3 regions of the Paenibacillus sp. J31R34 genome follow, and region 2 is predicted to be linked to each of the others. Evidence: predicted binding sites of a transcription regulator. Region 2 holds the regulator's gene; each other region holds the start of a gene.
The links. The regulator LexA, encoded in region 2, represses DNA repair genes until DNA is damaged. The targets are predictions, from matches to a motif close to CGAACATATGTTCG.

Region 1 (10,235 bases), on a different contig from region 2:
AGTGACAGCCTATGTACGTGATGCGTTTAAGCTGGCTGACGGAGCAGCGGCGAGCTATCCAGCGGCAGACGTTACTCATCAGGTGCGCGAGGTTCATACGGTTGTAGAGCGAATGGATGTGACTCAAGGGAAGCTGAATTTGGGTCTGCGTACAGGTGTCGCTTATGGGGATGATGATTATGCAGCAGCTCTTATGTATAATGGTGTGCTCGGCGGATACCCGCACTCCAAGCTGTTTTTGAATGTGCGCGAGAAGGAAAGCCTGGCTTATTATGCCGCTTCCCGTCTGGATGGACATAAAGGCATATGCACGGTGCAGTCAGGTATCGAAATAGAGAACTATGAGAAAGCGGTCAAAATTATTCGCGAGCAGCTTGAGAGCATGCGTCAAGGCGAGCTGTCCGAGCTTGAAATGAGCCAGACGAAAGCAATGATAGCGAACCATCTGCGCGAGCTTCAGGATTCTGCTTATGAAATGATCGCTTACGATTTTAATGCGGTGCTGTCCGGTAAGGAAAGAAGCGCCGAGAAGCTGCTTGAGCAGGTGCAGGCTGTTACCGCTGCTGATATTGTCAGAGTCGCACAAAATGTGCAGCTCGATACGATTTATTATTTGCGTGATCGGAAGGAGGCGTAACCACCGTGCAACCATTGGAATATAAGGGCGTACAGGAGACGCTTTATCGTGAAGTGCTGGATAATGGACTTGAAGTCATAGTGCTGCCTAAAGAGGGCTTTCATAAGACATACGCTACATTTTCCACGAAATACGGCTCAGTAGATAATTGGTTCGCAGTCGGCGAAGGGGAAGCGGTCAAAGTGCCGGACGGAATTGCTCACTTTTTGGAGCATAAAATGTTCGAGGAGCCGACGGGCGATATTTTTGCTACGTTTGCGTCCCAAGGCGCTTCCGCTAATGCTTTCACAAGCTTCGACCGCACGGTATATTTGTTTTCGGCGACGGAGCAAATTCCTGCCAACCTGGAGACGCTCATTAATTTTGTGCAAAATCCTTATTTCACCGATACGAATGTGGACAAGGAAAAAGGCATTATTGAGCAGGAAATCAATATGTACAAGGATAATGCAGACTGGCGCGTTTATTTTGGGCTCATTGATGCGCTGTACCATACCCATCCGGTTCATATTGATATAGCCGGCACTGTGGAGTCGATTTATCAAATTGACAAGGAAACGCTGTACCAGTGCTATGAAACCTTTTACCACCCATCCAATATGCTGCTGTTCGTCGTTGGCGGCGTAGATGCGAAGGAAGTATTTGATCTGGTAAGGAACAATCAGGCAGCCAAAAACTTCACGCCGCAGGGCGAAATTCGCCGCTTGTTTGAGGAAGAGCCGACTTCGGTCAAAACACCGCATAAAGTGACGAAGCTTCCGGTATCGCTGCCGAAATGCATGTTTGGGTTTAAGGAGAAAAATACGGGGTTATCCAGTGAGCAACTGCTGCGTCAGGAAGTTACCTCCAAGCTGATGCTCGATGTTTTGTTCGGACCGAGCTCAGCTTTGTATGAAGAGCTCTATGAAAGCCAGCTCATATCCGATTCCTTTGGAACCGAATATAATGCAAATCCAGGCTATGCGTTCTCGGTACTTGGCGGAGATACGCCAGATCCAGAGCAGCTGCTTGCACGTGTTAAGGCTGCAATTGAGCAGGCGCTAGAAAACGGACTGGATGAAATCGCCTTTGAACGCTCTAAAAGGAAAAAAATCGGCGGTTATTTGCGGATGCTGAACTCCCCTGAATCCATCGCTGGCGAATTTACGCGTTACCGCTTCCGGGACAGTGACATGTTTGACGTGCTGCCATTGTATGAAAGCTGTACGCTTGAGCAGGCGAATGAGCGTCTGCGTGAGCATTTTGATTTTAATCAGCTGGCGGTATCGATAGTGGAGAAGCCTGAGGCGTGAAGACGCTGGGGGAGATGACTGTGCTTATTACAGGGGGAAGCCGTGGCATCGGCGCCGCAATTGCGCGGCGCTTCGCGGCAGAAGGCATGAATGTCGTCATCCATTATTTGAATGCCCATGAGGCGGCAAATGAAACTGCGAGGGAATGCTTGCAGCTTGGCGGAGATGCGATGACCATTACCGCTGATTTGCGCTCCAAGGAGCAGCTGCTGCGCATGCGAGACAAGCTTGAGGCGCATAACCGAATGCCTGATATACTCGTTAATAATGGCGGTATCGCGCATTACGGCATGCTGATGGACGTATCGGAGGAAGAATGGGACGACCTGATGGCCGTCAATCTCAAGGGAATGTTTTTGTGCAGTCAGATTTTCATGCCGCGCATGATCGAAAATCGTTTTGGCCGAATCATTAATGTATCTTCCGTTTGGGGGATATCGGGCGCCTCCTGTGAAGTGCTGTATTCCACCTCCAAGGGAGGAATGAACGCATTTACGAAAGCTTTGGCTAAGGAATTGGCTCCGTCGGGCGTTACGGTCAACGCGGTTGCCCCAGGTGCGGTCAACACGGAAATGATGGATGGGTTTAATGAGGATGAGAAAACAGCGCTGGAGCAGGAGATTCCGCTGGGCCGTCTGGGCCAGCCGGATGAAGTTGCTTCGCTCGTTTATTTTCTTTCCCTGCCGGAATCCTCCTACATTACAGGCCAAGTCATCAGCCCGAATGGCGGCTGGCATACGTAAGGAAAAATGCTGTTTTCTAATGTTACAAGCTCCGCATAATCTGCCTCTTATCGAAGCAGAATAATGACTGTTGATGATTCTTCACAACACAAGGAGGCGAAGGAAAATGTCAACCGTTCTTACAAACTTCGATACGTGGAAGCAGTTTTTGGCTGACAAGGTCCAGCATGCGAAGCAAATCGGTATGGACGACGAGTCCATAGCGAACCTGGCCTTCGAAATCGGATCTTTTCTCGATGAAAAGGTCGATCCGAAAAATGAGGAGCAGCGCGTATTAAAGGAGCTGTGGGATGCAGGCGACGATTCCGAGCGCAAAGTTCTAGCCCGTCTCATGTTAAAGCTGGTACAAAAGGCGTAATTCGCTACATGTTATTCGCAGAAAAGCCTCCCGCACGGAGGCTTTTCTGCGAATATGAATAATAACTGCCGGCAAAGGCCGCAACCGTTTCAATAGTTTTGATGTGAGGTTGCAGGATTGTGGCGAAAATTGTAGAATAAGATTTTGACGGACAACTGGATATGTATGGTCAACAATGTGCTGGGATGGTGATTAGGCTGGAATCAAAACAATGGTATATGGAATATAAGATACATAAGAATAGGCCAGGCTTGCTCGGTGATATAGCTTCTTTGCTTGGTATGCTGGAAGTAAATATAATGACGATTAACGGTGTGGAAGACCGGACGCGTGGCATGCTTCTGCAAACCGATGATGAAGAAAAAATCGTGCTGCTCGGCAAAATGCTGAAAAAGGTTGATAACATTACAGTGAACAAGCTGCGTACACCAACTATCGTAGATATTTTGGCTGTGCGCCATGGAAGATATATCGAACGTGATTCTGACGATCGCAAAACATTCCGTTTCACACGGGATGAGCTTGGTATTCTCGTTGATTTTCTTGGCGAAGTGTTTAAACGTGAAGGTAATCAGGTTATAGGTTTACGTGGCATGCCGCGCGTAGGAAAAACGGAATCCATCATCGCTGGCAGCGTATGCTCTAATAAACGGTGGGCGTTTGTTTCTTCTACGCTTCTGCGCCAAACGGTAAGAAGCCAGCTGTCGGAAGAAGAAATGAACGAAAATAATATTTTTATCATCGACGGCATTGTGAGTACGATTCGTTCCAATGAGCGCCATCATGCCTTGCTACAGGAAATTATGGCAATGCCTTCGACGAAGGTCATTGAGCATCCCGATATTTTTATTAAAGAATCCCAATACGATCACAGCCATTTTGATATTATAATAGAGCTGCGCAATACGCCGGATGAGGAAATAACGTACGAATCGTTCACTGCAAATTACTCGGATGATTTTTAAGCTGAAAGGAGGAAGCAGGCATGTCTAATCTTGGAGCGCTGCTCCGCAAGGCGCGTGAAGAACGCGGGCTGACGCTTGACGATATTCAGGAAACGACGAAAATTCGCAAACGCTACCTCGAAGCCATTGAAACCGGCGATCACAGCGTGCTGCCGGGAAGCTTCTATTTACGGGCCTTCGTGAAAAATTATTGCGAGGCTGTAGGACTTGATACCGAAGAGGTGCTGCGCCTGCACGAGAAGGAAGTACCGAATACCATTACAGAGACGTTAACGGAGCCTGTTACGACAAGGCCGCCCAGACGCGTACAGTCTGTCGGCTCTGACCGTATTGGCAAGTTAGGCTTTAATGTGATGATGTGGTCATTTTTGATTTTGATTGTGGCGGTCGTATGGATTTTTGTCATAAATCAAAAAGACAAACCGTCTGATATGATCGATCAAGGAACGAAAATTACCGATGAATCTGCGCCGCCTACGCCGACACCGGAAGCTGGAGCGACAACGGGTGCTGTTGCACCTACGGTTACTCCATCTCCTACTCCGACGATTCAGGAGGATGTGACGGTTACTTTTTCATCGAAAATCGGCAAGGTCGACCATTATGATGTAGGTCCAGGAACAGCCGTTCACAAGCTGGAAATCAAGGTCGCTGGCGGAAAAAGCTGGATGGAAGTTCGCGAAGGTGGATCTAAGGGCAGCGCGCTGCTATCGGAAAATGCAAACGACGGCTCTACGCTGAACTTTGAATTGACGCAGCCGTTATATATTAACGTAGGCCGCGCCGATCTGGTCACGATTTCAGTTGATGGCGTGCTTGTTCCAGATGGGGATCGGGCAGGCTCGAAAAAAATTCAGCTGAATCCGGCGGCATCGGCGAATACAGGCAGTCCGGAAGCGACTGTCTCGGCTACGCCGTAACAGTGATTAAAGCTATTTTATAGGGGAGTGGAGTTACATGTCTTCAGAAAGTTCATTTGATATTGTGTCCAAGGTGGACATGCAGGAGCTAAACAATGCGATTCAGCAGGCGGAGCGTGAAATCGAGACGCGTTTTGATTTCAAAGGAAGCAAGAGCAGCATTAAGCTTGAAAATGAAGAGCTGGTTCTCGTTTCTGACGATGAATACAGGCTCAACAGCGTTATTGATATTTTGCAATCGAAAATGATTAAACGCGGCGTGCCGATCAAAAATATGGATTACGGCAAAATTCAGTCGGCTTCGGCGAATACCGTTCGCCAGCATGTTAAGCTCAAGCAGGGCATCGATCAGGAGCACTCCAAAAAAATTAATATTTTGATTCGCGATTCGAAGCTAAAGGTGAAAAGCCTGATTCAAGGCGACCAAATTCGCGTAAGTGGCAAAAGCCGTGACGACTTGCAAGCCGTTATGAATTTACTGCGCGGTGCTAATTTGCCGATTGAGCTGCAATTCACAAATTATCGTTAACCGCATGTGACGGTATAGAGGTCCTCTTTTTTCGCTATTTGGCGGGAGAAGGGGGCTTTGTTAAACCTGTTTTTCTTCATTTTGACACCAGATTAAGCAATGTATTATACTTGGTAAGATAGTTTCGCGGAAGGGATCTGGGGAGACGCAGATGACAGAACAGGTGAGTGTAATGACGCGCAATGGCAGGACAGATTTTGTTTTATTCGGGGAGGAAAAGGCATGAATCTCGCCAATAAAATTACGCTGGTTAGAATTATTTTAGTGCCAATTATTATGGTTTTCCTACTCGTTAATATGAATGTGGGCTCAGTTGTATTTGATGACTATTCCATTACATATAACCAGATTATTGCGGCAATTATTTTTATTGTGGCAGCGAGTACGGACGGTTTGGACGGGTATATCGCCCGCAAGAACAAAATTGTAACCAATTTGGGCAAGCTTCTTGATCCACTCGCTGACAAGCTGCTTGTTGCGGCTGTACTGATTTCACTGGTGGAGATGGATAAGCTGGCTGGTTGGATTGCCATTCTGATTATTAGCCGTGAATTCGCTGTTACTGGACTTCGCCAAATTGCGCTGCTTGAGGGCAGTGTAATGGCGGCTAGTAAATGGGGCAAGTGGAAAACAGCTATACAAATTACGATGATCATATCGCTTTTGCTTAACAATTTCCCGTTCGCCTTCATCTCGTTTCCATTCGATTTGATTGCAAGCTGGGTCGCAGTTGCGATTACGCTCTATTCCGGAATTGATTATTTTGTGAAAAATAAACATTTAATACCGGTAGAATAACGATGAAACGCGCTTTGCCGTTTTTTGAAAAGCATCTTCCCTGTTTCGGGGAGGATGCTTTTGCTTACCGAATTATAGCGCTGCCATTACCTAAAGGAGGATGAATAGCATGAAAGCAGAGATTATAGCAGTAGGTACTGAATTGCTGCTTGGACAGATTGTAAATACAAATGCACAGTATTTGTCCCAAGAGCTGGCTGGGCTTGGCATAGATGTATATTTTCAATCGGTAGTCGGAGACAATCCAGAACGTATTCGCAGAGCGATTGTAACAGCGAGAGAACGCGCCGACTTGCTCGTGTTTACCGGAGGCTTAGGACCTACGCTTGATGATTTGACGAAGGATGTGCTGGCTGCTTATTTGAACCGCGGTTTGTCCTTGCACAAGCCTTCTATGGATAAAATCGAAGAGCTGTTCAGCTCAAGAGGCATGCATATGGTTGAAAGCAATCGCAGACAGGCATTGTCTATCGATGGCAGCGTGGCGCTGCACAATGCGGCGGGCCTTGCCGTAGGCAACGCCCTGACAGAGGATGGCACGCATTACATGCTGCTGCCTGGGCCTCCTAGGGAAATGAAGCCGATGATCGACGGGCCGGGCAAGGAATGGCTGCTGACGCTTCTGGGACACGAGCAGCCGCTTTATTCGCGTTTGCTTAAGTTCGCAGGTATTGGGGAGTCCAACTTGGAGGCTAAGCTGCTCGATTTAATTGAAGCACAGGTTGATCCGACAATTGCTCCTTATGCGAAGGAAGGCGAGGTAGCTATTCGTGTTTCCACGAAAGCGGCAACGCAGGCAGAGGCTGACAGCAAGATAGATGCGACAGTGGAACAGATTATTGAACGCATTGGAGAGCATCTGTATGCCCAAGAAGACATTCCACTGGAGGAGGCGGTCATAAGACTGCTTCGTGCGAGCAGACGCAAGCTGGCCAGTGCTGAGAGCTGCAGCGGCGGTCTGTTAGCTGAGCTGATTACGAGCGTTCCAGGAAGCAGTGGGGAATATACGGGCGGCGTTGTAACGTATACGAATGAGATGAAGCATGCGCTGCTTGGCATACCTTTGGCACAGCTAGAGGGCGAAGGGGCACCTGGCGCGATCAGCGAATCGACAGCTGCGTTAATGGCTGAGCGGATACAGCAGCTTGCAGACAGCGACTTTGGCGCGTCTATAACAGGTGTGGCAGGGCCCGCAGAAAGCGAAGGCAAGCCTGTAGGACTTGTTTATATAGCTATTGCCGAGCGTGGCAAGGAGACGGCGGTTTATCCGCTTCAATTAAGCGGCAGCCGGACGATTATTCGCGTACGTGCTGTGAAAACGCTTCTGTACCGTTTGTGGCTTGCTATCCAGAACTAAAGATCAGAAGTAGAATGTCCAAAGCCAGGCGAAAGGTGTTGCTTTTTGCCGGAAACGGGCGTATACTGAACACAACTTACGGAAGAACCGTGGCGAAGATAACTTTGCTGCGGTTTTTTTTGTTTGGTTCAAGGTGAAACATCTGTTGCCGTCCTCTGGCGGCACATCGTGTTTCAGTCCGAGAAATATAAGCCTAATTTATACGTGAAAAACTTATAAATGCTTATATTTTTAGAAATTTCAAAGCTGCATGCCTACCGTCGTCTTCACAAAAAAAACGAATGTATGTTCGAAAAAGTGCTTGGCAAAGGGTCGGAAAAAGGTTATCATTATATTATAAATAACGAAGGATGTGAGTTGATTGGCTGATCGTCGTGCTGCGTTAGATATGGCTATGCGTCAAATTGAGAAACAATTCGGCAAGGGCTCTATTATGAAACTAGGGGAATCAACACATATGCAAGTGGAGGTCGTGCCGAGCGGCTCGCTTGCTTTAGATATCGCACTTGGAATCGGGGGTTTCCCGAGAGGACGTATTATTGAAGTATATGGACCCGAATCTTCTGGTAAAACGACCGTTGCGCTTCATGCGATTGCAGAAGTTCAACGTGCAGGTGGACAAGCTGCCTTTATCGATGCAGAGCATGCACTTGATCCGTTATATGCAAGCAAGCTAGGTGTCAATATCGATGAATTGCTGCTTTCCCAACCAGATACAGGGGAGCAAGGGCTAGAAATCGCAGAAGCGCTCGTTCGTAGTGGCGCGGTTGACATTGTTGTTATTGACTCCGTTGCGGCACTTGTACCTAAGGCTGAGATCGAAGGCGACATGGGTGACTCGCACGTTGGTTTGCAAGCACGTCTAATGTCTCAGGCACTTCGCAAGTTGTCTGGCGCCATCAGCAAATCGAAGACGATTACGATCTTTATTAACCAACTGCGTGAGAAGGTCGGCGTTATGTTCGGTAACCCTGAGACGACACCAGGTGGACGCGCTTTGAAATTTTATTCCAGCGTACGTCTTGATGTCCGCCGTATTGAGACACTGAAGCAAGGCAATGATATGATTGGTAACCGTACACGTATTAAAGTTGTCAAAAACAAAGTGGCTCCGCCGTTTAAGCAAGCCGAGGTTGACATTATGTATGGTGAGGGCATTTCCAAAGAGGGCACGCTTGTTGATCTGGGTGTTGAACTCGATATTGTACAAAAAAGCGGTGCGTGGTTTTCCTACAATGGCGAGCGTCTCGGTCAAGGCCGGGAAAATGCTAAGCAGTTTTTGAAAGATCATGCAGATATTGCCGACGTCATTGACAAGCAGATTCGTGATGCCAGCAATTTGGTAGCGACTGCCACTCAGGCGACAGGGCTTGGTAAAGAAGAAGAGGACGAAGACGATTTCGACGAGTCTGAATTGGATTAATACGCTAAATTAGTAGCGAAATGGATAATTAATAATGACGACGCCGTTCCTTTTTAGGGACGGCGAACTTGTTTTAGGCAACATTTACAACTAGTTGCAAAATGTAATTTGGAGGGCCTATGATTGAAATCAGAGCGGTCGAGAAAGACAGTAAGCACCGAAGCCGCTATCTTATATTCGCGGAAGGCGAAGAGCCGATTTTATCGGTTCATGAGGATCTGTTGATCCGCCATACGCTGTTTAAAGGACAACTTCTGACAGAGTCGCAAATAGAAGAAATTGGCAGCGAGGACGAGCGGTATCGCGCTTATGCGATGGCTGTTTATTATTTGGGCTTCAAGCCGCGGACAGGCAAGCAGATAGAGCAGTATCTGCATCGGAAGCTAATTGCTCAGGATCATATTAATTACACCATAGAGCGTTTAGAAAAGGAACATATTGTGGATGATGAACAGTATGCGATGCAATTTGCTGCTCAGCGAATGAAAAGCAGCCAGAAAGGCAGGCGTTACATTCAGCAGGAACTTATGCAGCGGGGCGTGTCAAAAACAGCAGCGCTTGCTGCTACTTCAGCAATTGACAGTGATATGGAGTTGAACACAGCTATTGCTACCGCTTCCAAAAAATGGCGAAGCATAAAAGGAGAGCCGTTTGAGCGCAGACGCAAGCTGGCGGCATTTTTAATACGAAGGGGCTTTCCTGTAGACATTATTAAAGCCGCAGTAAAATCAGCGGAAGAGAATGCATAATCAATGAAGCAAAAAGATCAACTTGGGCTTTTGCTTGACAAGTGATTTTACCAAAAGATAAAATGAGTTTGTATTCCTTCCACATCAAATCTATTTTCCTTCCAAAAATTGATTTGAGAAGATTATTTTCGGCAAGTTGTTAGAAGATGAAAACGGTATGGAAACCGACTAAAATCAAATATCATTCCAAGCGTTTGCTTTTGTGAATGCAACGAGGAGGTGAACAAGAGGATGGATCCTATTTGGACGATCTTGATCAGTCTCGTTGTTGGCGTTATTTTCTTTGGAGTTGGTTATTTTATTCGAAAGTCGATTGCCGAAGCCAAAATTTCCAGTGCTGAGCAGGCTGCTATCCAAATCGTAGAAAATGCGAAAAAAGAAGCAGAAGCCCAGAAGAAGGAAACGGTGCTGGAAGCGAAAGATGAAGTCCACAAACTTCGTACCGAAGCTGAAAAAGACATTCG
Region 2 (10,235 bases):
GACCAAGGCGGATATTTTGACCTTGCTCCTATGGATTTGGGCGAAAACTGTCGCCGTGAAATCGTATTAACGCTTGAGGAAATGGGCTTTGAAATCGAAGCATCTCACCACGAGGTTGCTCCAGGACAGCATGAAATTGATTTTAAATATGCAGATGCAATTAAAGCCGCTGACCAAATTCAAACGTTCAAGCTCGTTGTTAAAACGATTGCGAGAGAGCATGGCTTGCACGCTACATTTATGCCTAAGCCGCTGTTCGGCGTGAACGGATCGGGCATGCACTGTCACCAATCGCTGTTCCAAGGCAGCACCAACGTATTTTATGATGAGAGCGACAAGCTGGGCCTTAGCGCAACTGCTCGTTATTATATGGCAGGTATTTTGGAGCATGCTCGCGCAATGGCTGCTATTACGAATCCGACAATCAACTCGTACAAGCGTCTTGTACCAGGTTATGAAGCACCTTGCTATGTGGCATGGTCTGCAAGCAACCGTTCGCCAATGATCCGTATTCCGGCTTCAAGAGGACTGAGCACGCGCGTTGAAGTGCGTAACCCAGACCCTGCAGCTAATCCATATTTGGCACTAGCCGTTATGCTGAAAGCTGGCCTGGATGGCATCAAGAACAAAACGACTCTTCCAGCTCCAACAGACCGCAACATCTACATTATGACGGAGGAAGAGCGTATTGAATCCGGTGTGCCAAGCTTGCCGGTTGATCTTAAGGAAGCGTTGGACGAGCTGCTCCGCAGCGATGTTATCTGCAGTGCGCTCGGCGAGCACGCTCTGGCTCACTTCTACGAGCTGAAGGAAATTGAGTGGGACATGTACAAGACGCAAGTCCATCAGTGGGAAAGAGATCAATATTTGACATTGTTCTAGAAGGTGAAATCCCTTGGCGCTGTAAGCGCTGAGGGATTTTTTTATGGGCAAATATCAGAGGTGAATATAAAAATAGATATTTGAGAGCGAAATAATGAATAAACAATTTGTTGATGTAGGATTGAATATTAATGATAATATAAAGGACTAAGACCGGAGTAGGCTGGGTTAGCTTTGATTTTCAGGTCGAGTGATTAAATTAGTTATTCATTTAGCGTCAAAAATTCTTATTGCCAATATGTACATCATCATGCAATGATGAAATCATAAACTATAATAAAATTTTGCTTTTTAAAATACTATCAAAGACGGTGGCGTTCTGAATACTATTAATTTTTTGATGTTAAGCATGTTTGATGCTCTAGCTGTCGTTGTGTTGATGTTTAAAATTTTTAGGCAGAGTTTATGGGATCACAAATATATAATTGCTCTTTTATGCGCTTTAAGCTCATGCTCATCTTATTTATTTAGGGTTGTGCTTGATATATCTCCTGTTCTGGATATGTTGGCGCAGATTGTGATTTTCCTTCTATTCAATAGGTTCTTGTTGAAGGTGAAAGTTTTTTATTCATGGATAATGGTCTCGACAGGTTTTGGTGTCTTTGTCGCTTTGCAGTTACCTGTTTATTATGTTGCAACGCTGTTCGGCGTTAATGAATCCGTTGCAGCTGAGTCAGGTGTCCCGGGAATCGAATTTATACAAGTTATAACTAATTCGGTTGCACTGATTATAGGTGCTGTTTTTAAACTCTTTAACTTTGGTTTTGCGTTCATTGTAATTCCACCGCATGATTTTGACATAAGGGAAAAGTTTTTCAGTGGAACGAATAGGTTAATTATTGTTACTTCAATTGGAATTGCTGTCACTATTACTATTGCATTGTACATAACTCTTTATTTCGATGTAATCATGTTTATATATCCGATGGTATTGCTTGTCTTAATCGTACTATACTATTTATCGAGTAGAAGGGATCGGGAAGATGATTGAATATTTATCCAGACAAATAGCGCTGTCTATAAAAAAGGCTGATCCGCAGGGCAATGTATCTGTCGATGTAATGGCCTATCAATTAGGCTATTGGTTAAATCCAACGGCGATAGTAGTGCTGACTTTAGTTGTAGGATGGATGACCGAGGCCCTCATCGAGACGATAATAGGTATGCTTGCTTTTTGCGTTTTGAGGCGTGATATAGGCGGTTTCCATTTTTCATCATTAACCAAATGTTTCGCCATTTCTACATTGCTACTTTCAACAATTCCACATATTGTTTTGAATGATGTAACAGCAATAACATTAACAATAATAAGCGGAATGCTATTATTTGTTTTTCGGAGGGAGAAGGGTATCTCTTTATTGCTTGTATTATCAAATATATATCTTAAATCAGATGTAATTGCGCTTGCTTTTTTTATACAGATTTTCTTTGTTATTCTTCAACAGATAGGAGGTGAAAAGGGGCATGAAACAGAAACTTGCTCGTAAATTCTCGGAAATTCTATTTAAACAAGCAGAAAAATCAGCAGAAGGAAAAAAAAGAAAGATTTTCCTTGGGATCCAGCCGGTACCGAAGGAATTGAAGTAGCGTGAGTTCTATGGACATGTCAACAGAGATTTTAGGTCAGCGGGTATACGGAGATGTTATAGATGGAGAACAATTTGATACATTCATTTTATCCGAAGTTATGCTGATTGATGTCTTCAAGCCAAAGAAAAACTATGTCGTTCCGCGTTTCTATACAGTAAAAGGAATCTTTACAGTTATATTAACGCTTGATGCCTGCAAGCAAATATTTATCCCACTTGGCTTTAAATCGCTGGATAGCAATATTCTTGTTAATATCGACCACATCAATTATGTGAAGGTCGAAAGGTTTGGAAACACAGCTTTTTTTGATGGTGGTGTAACGGCAAATGTAATTGGTCGTAAACTTCATTTGGTGGAGCATTTAATTATAAAGGGCTGATGTCTTTAGGTTAGTGAATCAGTCCTTTATACAAAAAAAAGCATTATACAGTGCTTTTTTTGTAATGTCAATAAATTTCCATACTAGTATGGAAATGTTAATGGCATTCGACAAAAATCGACATAACGATGATTTCTTCTGTGTTATATTAAAAATGTAAAACAGAGGGAAACGAATATCATTATAGAGACAGAGATATTAAAACAGAAATGATCGATTTTCAGACAGCGGGGGAAAATGCACTTCACTATATTGTTAAAACAACATGTTTGTGTAGATCCCCGCTGAATTCGATCATCATTTTGAAAGCGAATGATTGATACAACAATAGATTACGTCCTATGACTGACTTTAAAAAGTCGGAAGGGTCGAAACAAAGCGCTACTGATATCTACATCAGTAGCGCTTTGTTTTGGTGTTTTTTATCGATTTATTTTTAATAATAGACAATAAATTACATTATGTTTTTTATAAGGTATATTATAATTAATAAAGGAGATTAAAGCGTGGTGAAACATATATGGAATAAAAGGAAATCGATCTGGTACAAGTATTTGTGGTTCTTCTTAGTCTGGGCGCAAGTTAGGTAGTATGGCGTTGGAGGGGCGACAGTTTGGGAAATATATTTGACAGCTTCTATAAGCACATGGATGCAAAGTGACGGTGACACAAGCATAAGGTGATTTCGGTCTGATCTAGTTATAGGGGGACAAAGCTAGTTGTTCAAGCTATCCGAAGTGTCGTCATACCGAAGCAGTCTGAGTAGGAAGTTCGAGAGCTAGAAAAAATCCTCTGCCTAAATAAAAAAGCTGCATCCAGCCCGTTTCTTATACGGGCAAGGATGCAGCTTTCTTCATGTATGAAGAGTATGAAATATAAACGATTAATGGAAATCCCGGAACAAGCCAATGACTTTGCCTAAAATCGTAACATTCTTCAGGCGAATAGGTTCCATTGTTACGTTCTCAGGTTGGAGACGGATATGATCCTTCTCGCGGTAGAAGGTTTTGACCGTTGCTTCATCGTGCTCAGTCATAGCGACCACAATATCACCGTTAGTAGCGGTTTGCTGCTGGCGCACAATAACGTAGTCGCCGTTATGTATGCCTGCTTCAATCATGCTCTCTCCAATGACATTAAGAATGAATACATCATCATCACCTACATAATGGGAAGAGATTGGGAAATATTCTTCAATATTCTCGGTAGCGGTAATCGGCACACCTGCAGTAACTTTACCGACGATCGGTACATGGGTAACAGCAGGGCGTATAATTCCGTCGACATCTTCCTGGTCCAAAATCTCGATGGCACGTGGCTTAGTCGGATCGCGGCGGATAAGTCCTTTCTTCTCCAGACGGTCCAGATGACCATGTACGGTTGAGCTTGAAGCAAGTCCAACTGCTTCTCCAATTTCACGTACGGAAGGCGGATAACCCTTCTCGCGAACTTCGTTCTTTATAAATTCCAGAATCGACTGCTGGCGATTGGAAGCTTTGGACAACATGATCACTCCAGTTCACGCACTCCATGATGAGTGCGACAAGATTTTTGATTGAAACTTTGATTCAGGCACTGCATTAGAAGCGCAATATGAGTATTTATTTCTCAAATTATAACATGGAACCGCCGTTCGTACAAACATAAGTTCCTAAAAACAAAAGTTCGCATTGTGTGTTGACCACAAACAAATGTTCGTGTTAATATCAAAACAGAACAAATGTTTGGGAGTGAGGGCAATGATCATTTATCCAGAATCCTATCAATCTATTTTTTCAGAGAAAGCGCCTGTTAAGGTGGCAAAGATGAAATCGCAAATCAACATGGCTGCAGTTAGCAACTACGCTTTGAAGTTGGCAGTGTGTCTGGCCCTGTTTATTGTATTGTTTTCTGGTTTTTTATTGGTGCGTACAGAAGCTTCAGTGAATCATGTTGCACCAGCGTCTGCTGGAGAGCAGACGGTAGTAGTCGCACAAGGCGATACATTATGGGAGATTGCACGTAAATATTCGGACAGTTCTGATGATATACGTTGGTCCGTCTTTCAAATACGGGAGCGCAACCAGCTGTCGTCACCAGATATATGGCCTGGGCAGAAGCTGGTCATTCCTTCGTCCTAGTGTCGTTAAGCAAAATATCTCTATGGTATAGAATTGTATAGAACGGTGTCTGCTTGATAGAAATCATATAGCTGAACTTTGGAGCTCAGAAAGTGCCAATACGCTATCTAAAATACAGAATAGATCGGAACAATGATAGCATTATCGTTGTACGATCTATTCTGTATTTAATTACACACCCATTTTCTTGAAATATAGGAAAGTATATGATTTTCTCGTCCTTTCTCTATATTTCCCGGACTGAAACGCGCTGCGCCGCCAAAGGACGGCGACAGCCGTTTCACCTTGACAACAGCGTATTGGTAATGTCAAAGTAGAAAGAGTTTGGGAAAAGTACAGCAAGTGAGGTGAGCAACCAATGGAAGAGCTTATTGCAAGAATTAATGAATTATCCCGTAAAAATAAAACGATCGGTTTGACGCCCGAGGAACTGACGGAACGGGCTGAGCTGCGCAGTAAATATATGGAGCAGTTTAAAAGTAATTTTCGCCAGCAGCTTGATACGATTAAGTTCGTAGAAGATGAAGAGAATGAAGCGGAAGACGAGAAGCCACAGCATTAATCATCTTAATGGGAGAGGCGGGCTTTATTTATGAAATACCAATTGCTTGGACGTAGTGGACTGGCTGTTTCTGAACTTTGTCTTGGAACAATGACGTTTGGCAATACAACGAATGAACAGGATTCGCTTGAAATGATCAATCGTTTTGTGGAACGAGGCGGTAATTTTTTAGATACGGCTAACGTTTATGTAAGCGGACGCTCTGAAGAGATTGTTGGGAAAGCCATTAAAGGGCGTCGTTCGGAGATGGTCGTTGCGACGAAAGTTAGAATGACAACATCGCCTGATATTAATGGAGTAGGCTTGTCCCGCAAGCATATTATGGACGGCGTTGAAGCGAGCCTTAAGCGACTGCAAACCGACTACATTGACTTGTATCAGGTTCATGTATGGGATCATGCTACACCTATTGAAGAGACGCTGCGGACGCTCGATGACCTTGTCACATCAGGCAAGGTACGTTATATCGGCTGCTCCAACTTTTTTGCGTGGCAGCTTATGAAATCCTTAGCTTGGAGCGATGCTAATCGTTATGTACGCTTTGTTTCGCTGCAGCCTCAATATAGCCTTGTCAGCCGTCAGATGGATCGCGAAATGATGTCGCTTTGTCTGGAAGAAAACGTGGGTGTTATACCATGGGCTCCGCTTGGTGGCGGTTTTCTGACGGGCAGGTATGATCGCACTGAGCCGACGGAGGGCAGATTGACTAGCAAAGTAGGCGAAAGCGCTTGGGCAAATCGGGCAAGTGAGCACAATTTTGCTGTTTTGGATGCTGTAGTAGCGGCTGCCAAGGAGCTTGATAAAACACCTGCTCAAGTTTCATTAAATTGGCTGCTGCAGAGGGAAGGCATTACGTCCCCAATCTTTGGAGCCAGTACGCTTGCACAATATGAGGATAATATGGGAGCTGTCGGCTGGTCGATGCCAGAAGAGGTATGGAATCGTCTGGACGATGTCAGTGCGCTTGCCGAAGACTATCCGAATCGTTTTATTGCAAAATTCAAACGCCCGTTTTAACAGAGTGCAGTGAAAGCTATAGATAAACAGTGTCAGTCTGCATCACTTGTCAAACTAGATCGATAAAGCTTGATTTTGTGAGGCAGCATTATAAGGAGGAACGATTTTGTCACGTACATGGGAGCGCAAAGTGCGCCGAAATACGAATCAAATTAACAAAAATCGCAAAAAACAAGGCGGTCCGAGCTTTAAGCCTGCTGGACCCCAGTCAGATCGTTTTGTTGGCCGCAGCTATATTGCGCCGATTTTGCTCCTACTGTTTATTGCCATGTACGTTATTCTTGCACAAATGGACCCGCAATTTAAATTCGACACCTTGCTGGGTGTGACGATTGGCTGTTATGTATTTCTGGCAATTGTGTTTTTCCTGCGGCGCCCGTATATTACAATCGGTAAAAACTATGTTCAAACTCGCAAGCTGACCGGCGACAAGCGTCTAGGTGCAGAAGCGATCAAGACGATTCGCGTACAGCCTGGCTATGTGTCGATTGAACCGCAAAAAGGGTCGACGTGGGCTTTTTCACGAGCATTTCATCGGTATCCAACGGATGAAATCAGCGCGAAATTAGAGCAGTTTGCCAAAGAAAACGGCATAACATACGAACAAAAATAAATCGACCAGGAGAGTCTGTGAACAATGGCAAAGCTAGCGGTATTATTTGATTTGGATGACACGCTGCTATGGGATGACCGTAGTGTGCAAGAAGCATTTGATGCGACCTGTCAAGCAGGTGCGCAAGCAGCGGGCGTAGATGCGGTAGAGTTGGAGGAAGCTGTCCGCAAGGAGGCTCGCAGCCTATATGAATCGTATGAAACGTTCCCTTTCACGAAAATGATTGGAATTAATCCTTTTGAAGGCCTATGGGCTAACTTCCGTGAGGGAGAGCAGGAAGAGTTCAGAAAGCTGGAGCAGCTTGCACCAACTTATCGTCGTGAAGCATGGACGAAAGGGCTTAAAGCACTTGGCGTTGACGATCAAGAGCTTGGTGCCAGACTGGCCGAGCAGTTTCCAGCAGAGCGTAGATCGCGTCCGATCGTTTATGATGAAACGTTCCGGCTGCTAGATGCGCTAAAGGGCAAATATAAGCTGCTGCTGCTGACGAACGGTTCTCCGGATTTGCAGCAGGAGAAGCTTACAGGCGTTCCACAGCTTGCTCCTTATTTTGATCACATCATTATTTCTGGCGCTTTCGGAGAAGGCAAGCCGGCAGCTTCGATTTTCCGCCATGCGCTGGAGAACCTGGGCATTGAACCTGAGCAGGGCGTTATGGTTGGGGACAAATTGACAACGGATATTCTGGGTGCTAATACGATTGGAATGGATTCGGTATGGATTAATCGCCATGGCGCTGTTCGCTCGGATGAAATTGTGCCTACATATGAAATCAAGCATTTAGAGGAATTGCTGCCGCTGCTGGGGTAATCGCATATACTCGCGCCATTGCTGCTGCAAAAGCACAAAAAGAAGCCCCTTGGTCCATTGGAAATGGCTCAAGGGGCTTCTACATATAATGACGAAAATCAATAATGATATAATCAAGCTTTGGAGAAAGCAGGGTCTTCGAACGGGTGGGCAATCCAGCCTTCTGTTTCAATAAACAGGCGAACAGCAACGATTTGGCGGTTGTCCATCAAAGTAAAGAAGTGAGGAATCGTTTCTGGAACCGAAATAACGTCTCCAGCTTCCAGCTCAACGTCGAAATAACCGACTTCTTCGCTGCCTTTAATAATAAAGATGCCGCGTCCGGCTGTAATTGCGCGTACTTCGTCTTCCGTGTGCGTATGCACTTGCTCAAAACGTTTCAAAATATCATCAAGACCTGGTGTAGCGTCTGAAAGGGCAACGATATCCCATGTTTTGTAACCGCGACGCTGGGCAAGCTCACGAATTTCAACATCGTAAGTAGCAAGAATTTCCGCTTTCTCTTCATCGGATAATACAAATTTATCTTGCAGATGGCCTGGCAACTTGCTAGCATCCCAGTGTTCATAAAGGACTTCTTGGCTTTCCAAAAACGCGCGAACGTTCTGCTCGCCCGATATTCTTTCCTCAGTATTGCGAATTCTAATCTCAGCCATCACAATTCCCTCTTTTCCTATTGAAATTAAATGTTATATTAAATATATACTGATTATAATGCAAAATCAGTGGATTGTCGATTGCAATTGCTTTTCACATTGCGACGATTCTGTTAAACTGAACTTTAGTGATTTTCACAGGAAGGGTGCACAAAAATTGTCGAAACCAACCATACAAGAAATGATGCAAAAGCGGATATTGATTTTGGACGGCGCAATGGGAACGATGATTCAGCAGGCTGATCTTACCGAGGATGATTTTGGCGGCGAGGATATGGATGGCTGTAATGAAATACTCGTGTTGACGCGTCCTGATGTCATCCGTACTATACATGAACAATATTTAGAGGCAGGCACGGACATTTTGGAAACGAATACGTTCGGAGCTACAAGCGTCGTACTGGCTGAATACGATATACCTGAAAAGGCGCGCGAAATTAACCTTGCTGCGGCAAAAATTGCCCGTGAAGCGGCGGATAAATATTCGACACCTGAGCATCCGCGTTATGTGGCAGGGGCGCTTGGTCCGACGACGAAGACGCTTTCCGTAACAGGCGGGGTTACTTTTGAAGAGCTTGTAGACAGCTACTACGAGCAAGTCGTTGCGCTCATGGAGGCGGATGTAGATGCGCTGCTTCTGGAAACATCTCAGGATACGCTTAATGTGAAAGCGGGCAGCATCGGCATTCGCAATGCATTTGAGACGATGGGACGCGAGCTTCCGATTATGATTTCGGGAACGATTGAGCCTATGGGAACGACGCTGGCCGGTCAAAGCATTGAATCCTTCTACATTTCGCTTGAGCATTTGAAGCCAATATCCATGGGACTTAACTGTGCGACGGGCCCTGAGTTTATGCGTGACCATATTCGTACCCTAAGCGAAATTGCCAATTCGGCAGTCAGCTGTTATCCGAATGCAGGCCTGCCGGATGAGAACGGGAATTATCATGAGTCCCCGGAATCGCTGGCGAAAAAAATGTCTGCTTTTGCCGAGCAGGGCTGGCTGAACATTGCTGGCGGCTGCTGTGGTACGACGCCGGAACATATCCGCGCACTTGTCGAGACGATGGCGAAATATCCGCCGCGTACCAAATATGGTGAGCATCCTGCAGCGGTATCCGGCATTGATACCGTCTATATTGAGCCTGAAAACCGCCCGATTATGATTGGGGAGCGCACGAATATTTCCGGCTCGCGGAAGTTCAAGCGTCTCATTAAGGAAGAGAAGTTTGACGAAGCTTCGGAAATTGCCAGAGCGCAAGTAAAAGGCGGAGCCCATGTCATTGACATTAACTTGCAGGATACGGATATTGATGAAGCGTACGCCGTTCATCATTTTTTACCGCAAGTCGTCAAGAAGATTAAAGTGCCGCTCATGCTCGATTCAACCTACGATCATATTATCGAGCTGGGCCTTAAATATTCGCAAGGCAAAGCAATCATTAACTCCATTAACCTGGAGGATGGCGAAGCCAAGTTTGAAAAGATTCTTCCCCTTATCCATCAATATGGTGCAGCAGTCGTCATGATTTTAATTGATGAGCGCGGTCAGGCGGTTAGCCGAGAAGCGAAGCTCGAAGTAGCAGAGCGTTCTTATCGTTTG
Region 3 (10,235 bases), on a different contig from region 2:
GTCATAAAACTCAACCATTTTATCTCTATAATAACCATTGTAGAAAAAGGTATATAATTGGTTTGGATCGGGAATATCGAATAAATTAATATAATTATTCATAAACCACATTTTTTTCGAATCTACGCGAGATATAATCGAATAAAAATCACTGTAAAACCAATAGGAATCAATAATTTGTTTTACTTCGACTGGAAGGATTTTCACCGGCAATGTGATCATTCCTTTTCTATTTGATAGAGTATCTATTGGACTAACTTAATAAATAAGCTCATCATGCGTGAAGTATTTTCAATATATCATTACTGGAAAAAATATGAAAGTTTTATATTGAAAAACCTTTCATTTAGCTTGTTTAAGACACTGGGGCGTGTGCATTATGATGGAACTAAAGCTTATCTAAATCAAAATGTTGACAGATCAGCACTTCCTCCCTAAGATTAAGAGTGGATTACGGACAAGATAGGCTGATTAGCCTGCAAAACTTCATAATTGTATGAAAATAGGTGCGGCACGAAGGCAAGGACATATAGGCCTTAGTTCGCTTAAAAGGGAAGTTCGGTTAAAGGCCGACACGGACCCGCCACTGTATAGGGCAGCAGCTAATCAACTCATTAAGCTGCGCTCCCCTCACAAATGAACCACTGGCTGATGAGCTTCTTTTCGTCGCAGGACGAATTGCAGATGCTCGCCCTAGCCGGGAAGGGAAGAGAGGGAGGCCCCAAGTCAGGAGACCTGCCTGTTTTAACATCACTGTTTGACCTACGGTGCTTAGGGAGGTGGTTGGTTATGCCCATTTATTGCAAAATGTCTAACGATTATTTGCTGCTCCATGACGAGCAGACGCAGATAAGGTTTAGTTATTTATCATAAAAGCATTTCTGACTGCTTTCTTAAGGGTCGGGGATGCTTTTTTTAAAATATAGGAAAGGATATGATTTTTCTATCCTTTCTCTATATTTCTACGCGAAACGGTAGCTTTGCCGCCACAGGACGGCTTTCGGCCGTTTACGCTTACTAGAAGGGGAGACAAAAGAAAAATGAACAACACGAAGAAGCCATTTAGCTTGTCACTTGGAATGATGATCGTTTGCCTGATGCTGGTGCTTGCAGGATGCAGCACGAATGCTGACTCAAACGCAGGGAAGGGCACCAATGCTGCCGGGGAAAACAATGCTTCTGCCGCAAATAAAACACTGACAATGGCGTACACCTGGAACCCAGCAGGCGTTGATCCGCATGGCGATGACAGCTGGGACGTTATGCGCTCTGGCGCAGGGGAAACGCTTATTAAATTGAATGAGCAGCTGCAGCCGGCCGCTTGGCTTGCGAAGGAGTGGAAGCAGGAGGATGCTAACACGTGGACGCTCAAGCTGGAGAACAACGTAACGTTTCACGACGGCAAAAAGATGGATGCAGAAAGCGTGAAGGCTTCGCTGCTTCGTTCCATTGAAAATAGCCATCTGGCGAAGGATTTGCTGCTGGTGAAAGATATGGAAGTGGTTGCACCGGATGAGCTGAAAATTATAACAACACAGCCGAACTCGGCTATCATTTCCAGCTTGGCTGATCCAAGCACGATTATTCTTGATGTCGACAGCATGAAGGAAGCGGGCAGCTACCCGGCCATGACGGGAGCTTTCAAAATCAAGCAGTTTACGAAAGACGTATCGCTTGTTGTTGAGCGTTATGATGGTTATTGGGGACAACCGGCGAAGCTTAAGGAAGTGACAATGAAGTTTGTAACCGATGGCAATACCCGCCTGATGGCGCTGCAAGCTGGCGAAGTAGATGTTGCAACGGACATTCCGATTGACAGCATTGAGCTGGTAGAGAAGGACAGCAAGCTGGAAGTGCTATCTGCACCATCGGTTCGTACACATATGGTATTATTTAATATGAATTCTGCTTTGTTTAAAGAAAAAGCAAACCGCGAGGTTGTAGATCAAGCCATTCCGCGCGAGGCAATTATTGAATCGGTAATGCGTGGCTATGGCACGAAAGCGAAAAGCCCGTTCCCGGAAATTTTGCCATTTGGCAAAGTAGCGGAGCAAGCAGCAGGAGAAACGACGGAGCAATTGCTGACCGCTGGCGGCTGGCAGAAAAATGCGGCTGGCATGTGGGAGAAGGAAGGCAAGCCATTCGAGGCGACGCTCCTTACGTTCCCGCACCGCCCAGAGCTGTCCGTAATGGCAGAGGTTATTCAGAACCAACTGCTTAATGAAGGCATTACCGTGAAAATACGCAAGGTTGAAAATATTGATGCTGAGCTGGCGAAGTCCGATTGGGATCTTGCTATGTACAGCATGCTGACGGCACACACGGGCGATCCGCAATATTTCTTGAACATTTTCTATCAATCAGCTAGCGAATCGAATGTCAGCCATTATGTATCGAAGCCGCTTGAGACGGTTATTAACAAGCTGAACGAAACGTCTGCTACAGAAGCACGCAATGCGCTTGCGATAGAAGCTCAGGACATTATTAATGAAGATTTGCCGCAGTCGTTTATCGTACACCCCGACAATGTATTTGGCGTGAAAAAAGGGGTAACGGGCTTTATTCCGCATCCGATAGAATATTATTATGTGACAGCTGAAGTCGATATCACCTAAGTAAAGGGTGTACCTAAGTATGCTTCGTTTTTGGCTCGAACGCGCCATGCAAATGCTGCTTGTCATTTTTTGCGTAGCGACGCTTACCTTCATTTTAATGAGGGTGTCTCCGGGCGATCCGGCGAGAATTTTGCTGACCACGCACAATATCCCGGCTTCACAGGAGGCGATTGACGCACTGCGGGAGGAAATGGGGCTGACAGACTCCTTATGGAGCCAATATATACGCTGGCTTGGCGATGTATTTACATGGCAGTGGGGGACATCTTATATGTCCAAGGAGCCAGTTGCTGGCGAACTGCTTAAAAGGCTGCCCGCCACACTGGAGCTGGCCTCTGCTGGTGCATTTGTCATGCTGCTGGCAACCTGCCTCATCGGCCTCGCCACCGCAATCTTTTCAACAGGGCTGCTTGACCGGATGGGCCGATTGCTGGCGCTGCTTGGCGCCTCGATCCCCTCCTTTTGGCTCGGTTTTTTATTGATTTATTTTTTCTCGGTCCGTCTTGGCTGGCTGCCTTCCATGGGACGCGGCGGCCTTGCTCACCTCTTAATGCCGGCGGTTACGCTTGGGCTCGGACTTGGTGCGGTATATGCCCGGGTTTTGCGGACGAATATGCTCGAGATGAACAGCCAGAATTTCGTCAAGGCATCGCGTGCGCGAGGCTTGTCCAAGGGAAGGATTTTAATCTTCCAAGTGTTTAAGCATGCGTTTTTGCCGATTTTATCGATGCTGGGGACAAGCTTTGCTTTTATGCTGGGGGGGAATGTGATCGTTGAGACGATCTTCTCCTGGCCCGGCGTAGGCAAATATATTATTGAAGCGATAACGGCGCGGGATTATCCGGTCATTCAAGGTTATGTGGTATTCACCTCCTTCTTGTTTGTCGCGATCCATTTGGCGGTTGAAGTTTTTTATGTGCGCTTGGACCCGCGGCTGCGGGCAAGCTAGGAGGTACCCTTTTTTATGCGGACCCTTTTTAAGAAAAAGAATACAAGCCTGCTGCTTGGCATCGGCCTATTTGCAGTCATCGTACTGCTGGGCTTGCTTGCCCCATGGCTCGCGCCTCATAACCCGCTGCAGGTCAATTTATCCAATCGGCTTCTGTCGCCGAGCGGCGAATACCCTTTTGGCACCGATCATTTGGGGCGCTGTATTTTATCTCGTATTTTGTACGGCATTCGGACGACTGTTTCGATTGCTTTTGTTATTTTGGGATTGAGCTTATGCATTAGCTTGCCGATCGGGCTGTTGACCGGCTATTTTGGCGGACGCACCGATCATTTTTTCATGCGGCTGATGGACGGCACGCTCGCTTTTCCCGATTTTGTGCTGACGATTGCGATTGTGGGCATTCTCGGACCCGGGTTTACGAATATGATCCTTGCGATTGTTATCGTGAGGTGGGCCAATTATGTCCGGCTTATCCGCGGGCTTGTGCTTAAGGTAAGCAAAGAGGATTACTTAATTACAGCCCGCATGTCCGGTAATTCTCATTTGCGAATTATGCGCCGTTATATTTTGCCGCAGATTGCAGCGCCAATTGCTGTATTTAGTACGCTGGACATTGGCAAAATCGTGCTGCTCATCGCCGGTCTATCTTTTCTCGGCCTAGGCGTGCAGCCGCCGACTCCTGAATGGGGCGTCATGCTGCATGATGCTACGCGTTATTTTCAGCTGGCGCCGCATGTCATGATTTTTCCGGGGCTTGCGATCGTGAGCTTCGTGTTATCATGCCAATTAATTGGCGACCGATTTAAAGAGCAGAACGCTTACGTTCCGAAAGAGGTGTAAGATGGCGGAAAGCAGCACGAACATTATCAACAGCGCCAACCTTAACGATGCACCGCTGCTCTGCGTTCAAAATATAGAAATTTCCCGGCAGCAGGCTGGAAAATGGTGCCCTATCGTCCAAAATGTTTCCTTGGAGCTTCATGCTGGTGAAATGGCTGCGCTTGTAGGGCCAAGCGGCTGTGGCAAAAGTATGACGGCCCATGCGCTTGTCGGACTGCTGGAAACCGGGCTGCGCCTGACAGGAGGGCAAATTTTTTACGGGGGCGATGATATTTCCCGTTATGATGAGCGCCGCATGCAGCAGCTTCGCCGAGAGGAAATCGCCTTGCTCATTCAGCATTCTCTAAGCGGACTTGATCCGATCCGCACGGTGCGGAGGCAGATGGTCGAGACGCTGAAGCTGCAGGCGAAGCGATCGCGCAAAGAAATGGAATCGTATTTGTATATGCTGCTGCAACGTATTGGCTTTGCGGACCCGGAACTGATATTGGACGCATACCCTTTTGAGCTAAGCGGAGGCATGCGCCAGAGGGTGCTGCTTGCGATGATGCTGAGCACGGAGCCGACGCTGTTTATTGCCGATGAGCCAACGACGGCGCTGGATGCCCTCAATCGCGACCGGGTGCTAACGCTTCTGAAGCAGCTGCAGGCGGATTTTGGCCTGACGGTGCTGCTCATTTCGCATGACGAGCAAAGCGTCCGCAAATTCGCGGATCGTGTGATTACGATGCAGCCCAGCGGGATAACCTCAGTCCATGCGAAAGGGAGCGCCCTATGATCATATTGGAATTGCGTCAGGTGTCCAAGGCATATCCGCTGCGGCTGCTGAGAAGGCGAAGAGGGCTCAAGACGCAGGACGGCAAGGCGTCCGTTCAAGCTGTGAAGCAGGTAGATATTGCGCTGCACCTTGGTGAAACGCTTGGGCTTGTTGGAGAAAGCGGCAGCGGGAAAAGCACATTAGCCAAGCTCATTATGAAGCTTGAAACGCTGAGCTCCGGGCAAATTTTGCTCGGCGGCCAGTCTATTCATGGACCTCATATGAAGGATCTGCAGGTATACAAAAGCGTACAGCTTGTGCTTCAGGATTCCGCATCCTCGCTGCATCCCCGAATGCTTGTGAAGGAAGTGCTTGCGGAGCCGCTGCGCAATTTTGACGCGAAGCGTCCGCCGGAAATTCGGGAGGCCAGCGTGCAGCTTATACGTGCCGTCGGCTTGGATGAAAGCTTCTTGGAGAAGCTGCCGCATCAGCTAAGCGGCGGACAGAAGCAGCGTGTATGCATCGCAAGAGCGCTGGCCGTGCAGCCGGATTTGATTATTTTCGACGAGTCGTTAGCCAGTCTCGATCCTTTATCACAGGCATCTATTGTGGAGATGCTTCAGCAAATTCAGCGGCAGCAAGAGCTGTCCTACTTATTCATTACGCATGATCTGGGGCTTGCCCGTCAGCTGTGCGACCGAGTTGCCGTCATGTATCAGGGCGAAATCGTAGAAACGTTCAGTCAGTGGGAGGAAGGAAAGCTCAAGCATCCGTATACCCATGCTTTATTTGCGACGCTTGCTGAGGCTGTAAATGTGGGATCTGCTGAATGCGCGAAGAACGCTGAGTAGAAGGTTGTCGGTAGAACGAATAAAAGCTAGCTCGCATGCTGCGTTTCTCTTACGCGCATAATATTGGAAGCTCAGTGGAACCCTATGCAATAAAAGAGCACAAAGGGGTTCAATCATAATGCTAATGAGCTTATGGAAGCAGCTAAAAAGAAAGCTTCGCCGCCGTCCGCTATGGACGCTGGGCAGTATCGCCTTGCTTGCTGTAACGCTAGCGGGTGCTGTCTGGCCTCCTGGGAAAGCGGCTGCGGCTGTCCGATTGACAAGCGTCGTCGCCAATTTTGCCGATTCAGCGTCTGCCGCTAATGCCGTAGGAGCAGCTTTTAGTTCAGGAGCTGTCAGTGGCCCCTCTGCTGACTTGCGTCGTGAGCTGCGAGAGCAGCAGGAGCCAGTGAGCGTCATGCTGCGCCGCTACTATTTATGTGGGCAGGAGAGCAGGCCGCTTGGCCGCATGACCTCGCTCCAGCTAATCCGGCTGCTGGAGGCAAATAGCGGTTGGCACGCCACCTTCGATAAAACGAAGAACCGGGTGCTGGTGGAGCAGACGGTGGATGAGTTTTCGAAGCATTGCCAGAATGAAGCGTATATGGGCGTGGATAAGCAGGGGAATTTATCGCTGTTTGAAGGGGCGCCCCAGCAGGAGAAGGTGCTGCGAACTTTTTTTCAACTGGATATTCGGTATTTGGAAAGCAGCTTGCCTCGCGATAAAGTAGAACAGCTGTCGCATGGGATTAAAATTAATGACATCGATGAATTTAACAGCGTCCTGTCTACCTTTAGCGACTATGAGCTGGGACATGGCAAATCCACTAAACGATCCGCTTATTAGATGAAAATAGCAGCCCGGAGGACGTTCTTATAGAGGACGTCCTCTTCTTGTTGTATAATGGATGATGGTGCAAAGAAAAGCGACTGCTCCTAAGCACTTTCCTCAAACGCATGTTCTCATCCTTTCTGTCTTTTGGTATAATAGGAGAAATAAACGGCAGGAATAAGGAGTTGGCGGTTTGCGCGTTCTAGGCATAGATCCCGGTATTGCGATAGCGGGTTTTGGTTTCATTGATAAAGAGGGTCATAAGCTTAAGCCCGTTCAGTATGGCTGTATTCAGACGGAGGCGCATACGCCGCCCGAGGAGCGGCTCATTCAAATTTATGATTCGGCTGTCGCTCTAATGGATAAGTACAAGCCCGATTCGGTTGCGGTGGAGAAGCTGTTCTTTAACCGGAACGTATCAACGGCGTTTGCGGTTGGGCAGGCGCGTGGAGTTATTATTTTGGCGGCGGCGCAGCGCGGGCTTCCGGTTGCGGAATATACGCCGCTGCAAGTCAAGCAGGCCGTTGTAGGCTATGGCAAGGCGGAGAAGCGCCAAGTGCAGGAGATGGTTAAAATGTTCTTGAATTTATCGGCCATTCCGAAACCCGATGATGTAGCAGATGCGCTGGCAGTGGCTATTTGCCATGCCCATTCGGCGGTTTTAGTCCAAAAAATAAATGAGGCGGGACGATCATGATTGATTTTTTACGAGGTATAGTGTCCCATGTCGAGTTGGAGTATGTGGTGCTGGATGTACGGGATGTCGGTTACCGGGTGTTTACGCCGAATCCGTATGCGTTAGCGAAAAAGGAAGAAGCCGTCACCCTTTATATTCATCATTCCGTCCGTGAGGATGCGATTTTGTTGTACGGGTTTGCAACGCGCGAGGAACAGACGCTGTTCCGCAAGCTGCTGGAAGTATCGGGCATTGGTCCGCGCGTGGCGCTGGGCATACTCGCAGGAGGCAAGCCGGAAACGGTTATTGCTGCCATTCAGCAGGAAAATATTACGTTTCTTACGAAGCTGCCCGGTATTGGCAAGAAGACGGCGCAGCGGATGATTTTGGACTTGAAGGACAAGCTTGCGGGCATCGCAAGCGATGCGGCGGTGCTGTCGGCGGCGGGCGCTTACCTGGAGCCCGATTTATTCCAAAGCGGCAGCGGCCAGGGAGCGGGAACCGCTTGGGAAGAAGCGCGTGAGGCGCTCGCAGCGCTCGGTTATACAGCTGCGGAGCTTGATCGGGCTTGGCATGGCTTGCAGCAGACGGTGGTTCCAGAGGAGACGGTCGATTCCCTCATGAAGCGCGCTTTGCAGCAGCTGTTTAAAGGTTGACGAAAAGGAGCTGAGCACGGATGGACGAAAGAATTATTTCCGCCAACCTTATGATGGATGATCAGGCGGTGGAGCTAAGTCTGCGTCCTCGTTATTTGGCTGAATATATCGGTCAATCGAAGGCGAAGGAAAATTTGAAAGTGTACATAGACGCAGCAAAGCTTCGCAAGGAGGCGCTCGATCATGTATTGCTCTACGGACCGCCCGGACTTGGGAAAACAACGCTGTCGAACATCATCGCCAATGAGCTTGGCGTAAACCTGCGCACGACATCGGGACCAGCCATTGAGCGACCAGGCGATCTCGCTGCTCTTCTGACGAATTTGCAGGAGGGCGACGTGCTGTTTATCGATGAAATCCATAGGCTGCACCGTACAGTGGAGGAAGTGCTTTACCCGGCAATGGAGGATTACGCGCTCGACATTATGATTGGCAAAGGCCCAAGCGCAAGGTCCGTACGGCTTGATTTGCCGCCATTTACACTGATTGGCGCGACGACAAGGGCGGGGCTGCTTTCCGCTCCACTGCGGGATCGCTTCGGCGTCATCAGCCGGCTGGAGTTTTATACGGTCGATGAGCTTGCTTATATTATTTCGCGCTCGGCGGAAATTTTTGATATTTCCATCGTAGGCGAAGCCTCTCAGGAAATTGCGCTGCGCTCCCGTGGAACACCGCGGATTGCCAACCGCCTGCTTAAGCGGGTAAGGGATTTTGCCCAAGTGCGCGGCGATGGCATTATAACAGACGAAATAGCAAGCTCAGCTCTGGAGCTGCTGCAGGTGGATCCGATGGGACTGGACAGCATCGACCATAAAATGCTGCAATCCATGATGACGACATTTGCCGGGCGCCCGGTAGGCTTGGATACAATTGCGGCTACCATTGGCGAGGAAAGCCAGACGATAGAAGATGTGTATGAGCCTTATTTAATGCAGATCGGTTTCCTCCAGCGAACACCGCGCGGACGGATGGCAACTGAACAGGCTTATCGCCATTTAGGGATCCCTTATCCGGAGAGAAATTAGAATGGCTGGTGCAAGGCAGCGTTCAGCAGAAAAGCTGTTTGTCGTCTATGATGGCCAGTGCAATCTCTGCATTGCGACGGTTGCAAGGCTCAAGGAGCTACCGTCGCGGGCTGATTTGCAATTTGTGCAAATTCAGCAATTGGAGCAGCAAGGGACGGTGAGCGTCCCCGGCATTCAGCAGGTGAGTGTGCAGCAGCTTTATGAGAAAATGCATGTTGCGGATAGCAATGGCGCGCTTTATGCCGGAGCAGAAGGCGTTATTCGTGTGCTGCGCACGGTTAAAGGCCTGGGCGTGCTTTCTCTGCTTTACCGAATACCAGGCATGAGCCGAATAACGGATGCTATTTATCGCATCATTGCGAGCCGGCGTTATGAATGGTTTGGCAGAACGGAGCAAAGCTGCTCGGTGGACGGCTGCGAGTGGAAGCCGCCAAGGCAGAACAATAATCACCCAGAAGGGGGAAGGTGAGATGAACACCCGCTTTTCGATCAGACGGCTGTCGCTTCTAACTTTAGCTGGGTTATTGCTCATTTCAATGTGGCATGTACAGCCTTCTCAAGGAGCCGTACCTCAGCTTGATTCGATACGAGTCGCTATTTTTTTGCAATTTCCGGGGAAATATCAGGTGAATACGACCGCGGCTACACTCAGCTCCGCGGGCGGCTTGTCCATTGGCATGAAGCAGCCGTCCGGCGCGGAGGAATGGCTGCGGGAATCAGGCAATGTACAGGCCCGCTTTGCGAAGGATGATTATAAGGTCAAGGTGCTCGAAACGACCAGCTTCGAAACGGCCCTAAGCGCATATAAACGAGTGCAAGCGGCCAAGGGCAGCGGTTTTATTACTTCCTTAACGAAGAAAAGCAAGACGGTGTACCAGGTAACAGAAGGTACCTACAAAACCGTTGATGAAGCAAAAACAGCGCTAAGCAAATGGAAGTCAGACAGCGAGCTAACGAAGCTTGCAGGCGGCTCCCAGCCGGAGCTGCAAGGTCCGCTTCATCTGGAAAGCACAGGCTACGCTTCTAAAGCTGAGGCTGTCAAGGCGGCCGCA

Region 1: a site for LexA is predicted at 7,878-7,891, ahead of recA (recombinase RecA). Genes of this name have one in related genera too.
Region 3: a site for LexA is predicted at 6,945-6,958, ahead of ruvC (crossover junction endodeoxyribonuclease RuvC). Genes of this name have one in related genera too.

Annotation. Positions count from the first base shown of each region.
Region 1 covers NZ_JBXENU010000003.1:674,901-685,135, forward strand. The annotation lists gene yfmF (EF-P 5-aminopentanol modification-associated protein YfmF) at 1-637, shown strand, start outside; gene yfmH (EF-P 5-aminopentanol modification-associated protein YfmH) at 643-1,929, shown strand; gene ymfI (elongation factor P 5-aminopentanone reductase) at 1,944-2,672, shown strand; gene AC50YG_RS12560 (DUF3243 domain-containing protein) at 2,779-3,030, shown strand; gene AC50YG_RS12565 (DUF3388 domain-containing protein) at 3,228-3,995, shown strand; gene AC50YG_RS12570 (helix-turn-helix domain-containing protein) at 4,016-4,915, shown strand; gene AC50YG_RS12575 (YajQ family cyclic di-GMP-binding protein) at 4,953-5,444, shown strand; gene pgsA (CDP-diacylglycerol--glycerol-3-phosphate 3-phosphatidyltransferase) at 5,667-6,242, shown strand; gene AC50YG_RS12585 (competence/damage-inducible protein A) at 6,352-7,599, shown strand; gene recA (recombinase RecA) at 7,961-9,022, shown strand; gene AC50YG_RS12595 (RecX family transcriptional regulator) at 9,142-9,771, shown strand; gene rny (ribonuclease Y) at 10,003-10,235, shown strand, end outside.
Region 2 covers NZ_JBXENU010000001.1:652,337-662,571, forward strand. The annotation lists gene glnA (type I glutamate--ammonia ligase) at 1-882, shown strand, start outside; gene AC50YG_RS02770 (hypothetical protein) at 1,232-1,873, shown strand; gene AC50YG_RS02775 (accessory gene regulator B family protein) at 1,866-2,369, shown strand; gene AC50YG_RS02780 (hypothetical protein) at 2,347-2,469, shown strand; gene AC50YG_RS02785 (dipeptidyl aminopeptidase) at 2,471-2,851, shown strand; gene lexA (transcriptional repressor LexA) at 3,735-4,355, opposite strand; gene AC50YG_RS02795 (LysM peptidoglycan-binding domain-containing protein) at 4,591-4,971, shown strand; gene AC50YG_RS02800 (DUF896 domain-containing protein) at 5,330-5,533, shown strand; gene AC50YG_RS02805 (aldo/keto reductase) at 5,564-6,550, shown strand; gene AC50YG_RS02810 (hypothetical protein) at 6,657-7,163, shown strand; gene AC50YG_RS02815 (HAD family hydrolase) at 7,188-7,973, shown strand; gene AC50YG_RS02820 (1,2-dihydroxy-3-keto-5-methylthiopentene dioxygenase) at 8,087-8,629, opposite strand; gene metH (methionine synthase) at 8,811-10,235, shown strand, end outside.
Region 3 covers NZ_JBXENU010000014.1:57,455-67,689, forward strand. The annotation lists gene AC50YG_RS28325 (hypothetical protein) at 1-213, opposite strand, end outside; cobalamin riboswitch at 488-757, shown strand; gene AC50YG_RS28330 (ABC transporter substrate-binding protein) at 1,041-2,615, shown strand; gene nikB (nickel ABC transporter permease) at 2,635-3,564, shown strand; gene nikC (nickel transporter permease) at 3,580-4,407, shown strand; gene AC50YG_RS28345 (ATP-binding cassette domain-containing protein) at 4,409-5,185, shown strand; gene AC50YG_RS28350 (ABC transporter ATP-binding protein) at 5,182-6,015, shown strand; gene AC50YG_RS28355 (BofC C-terminal domain-containing protein) at 6,134-6,841, shown strand; gene ruvC (crossover junction endodeoxyribonuclease RuvC) at 7,020-7,523, shown strand; gene ruvA (Holliday junction branch migration protein RuvA) at 7,520-8,158, shown strand; gene ruvB (Holliday junction branch migration DNA helicase RuvB) at 8,179-9,183, shown strand; gene AC50YG_RS28375 (thiol-disulfide oxidoreductase DCC family protein) at 9,185-9,652, shown strand; gene AC50YG_RS28380 (SpoIID/LytB domain-containing protein) at 9,654-10,235, shown strand, end outside.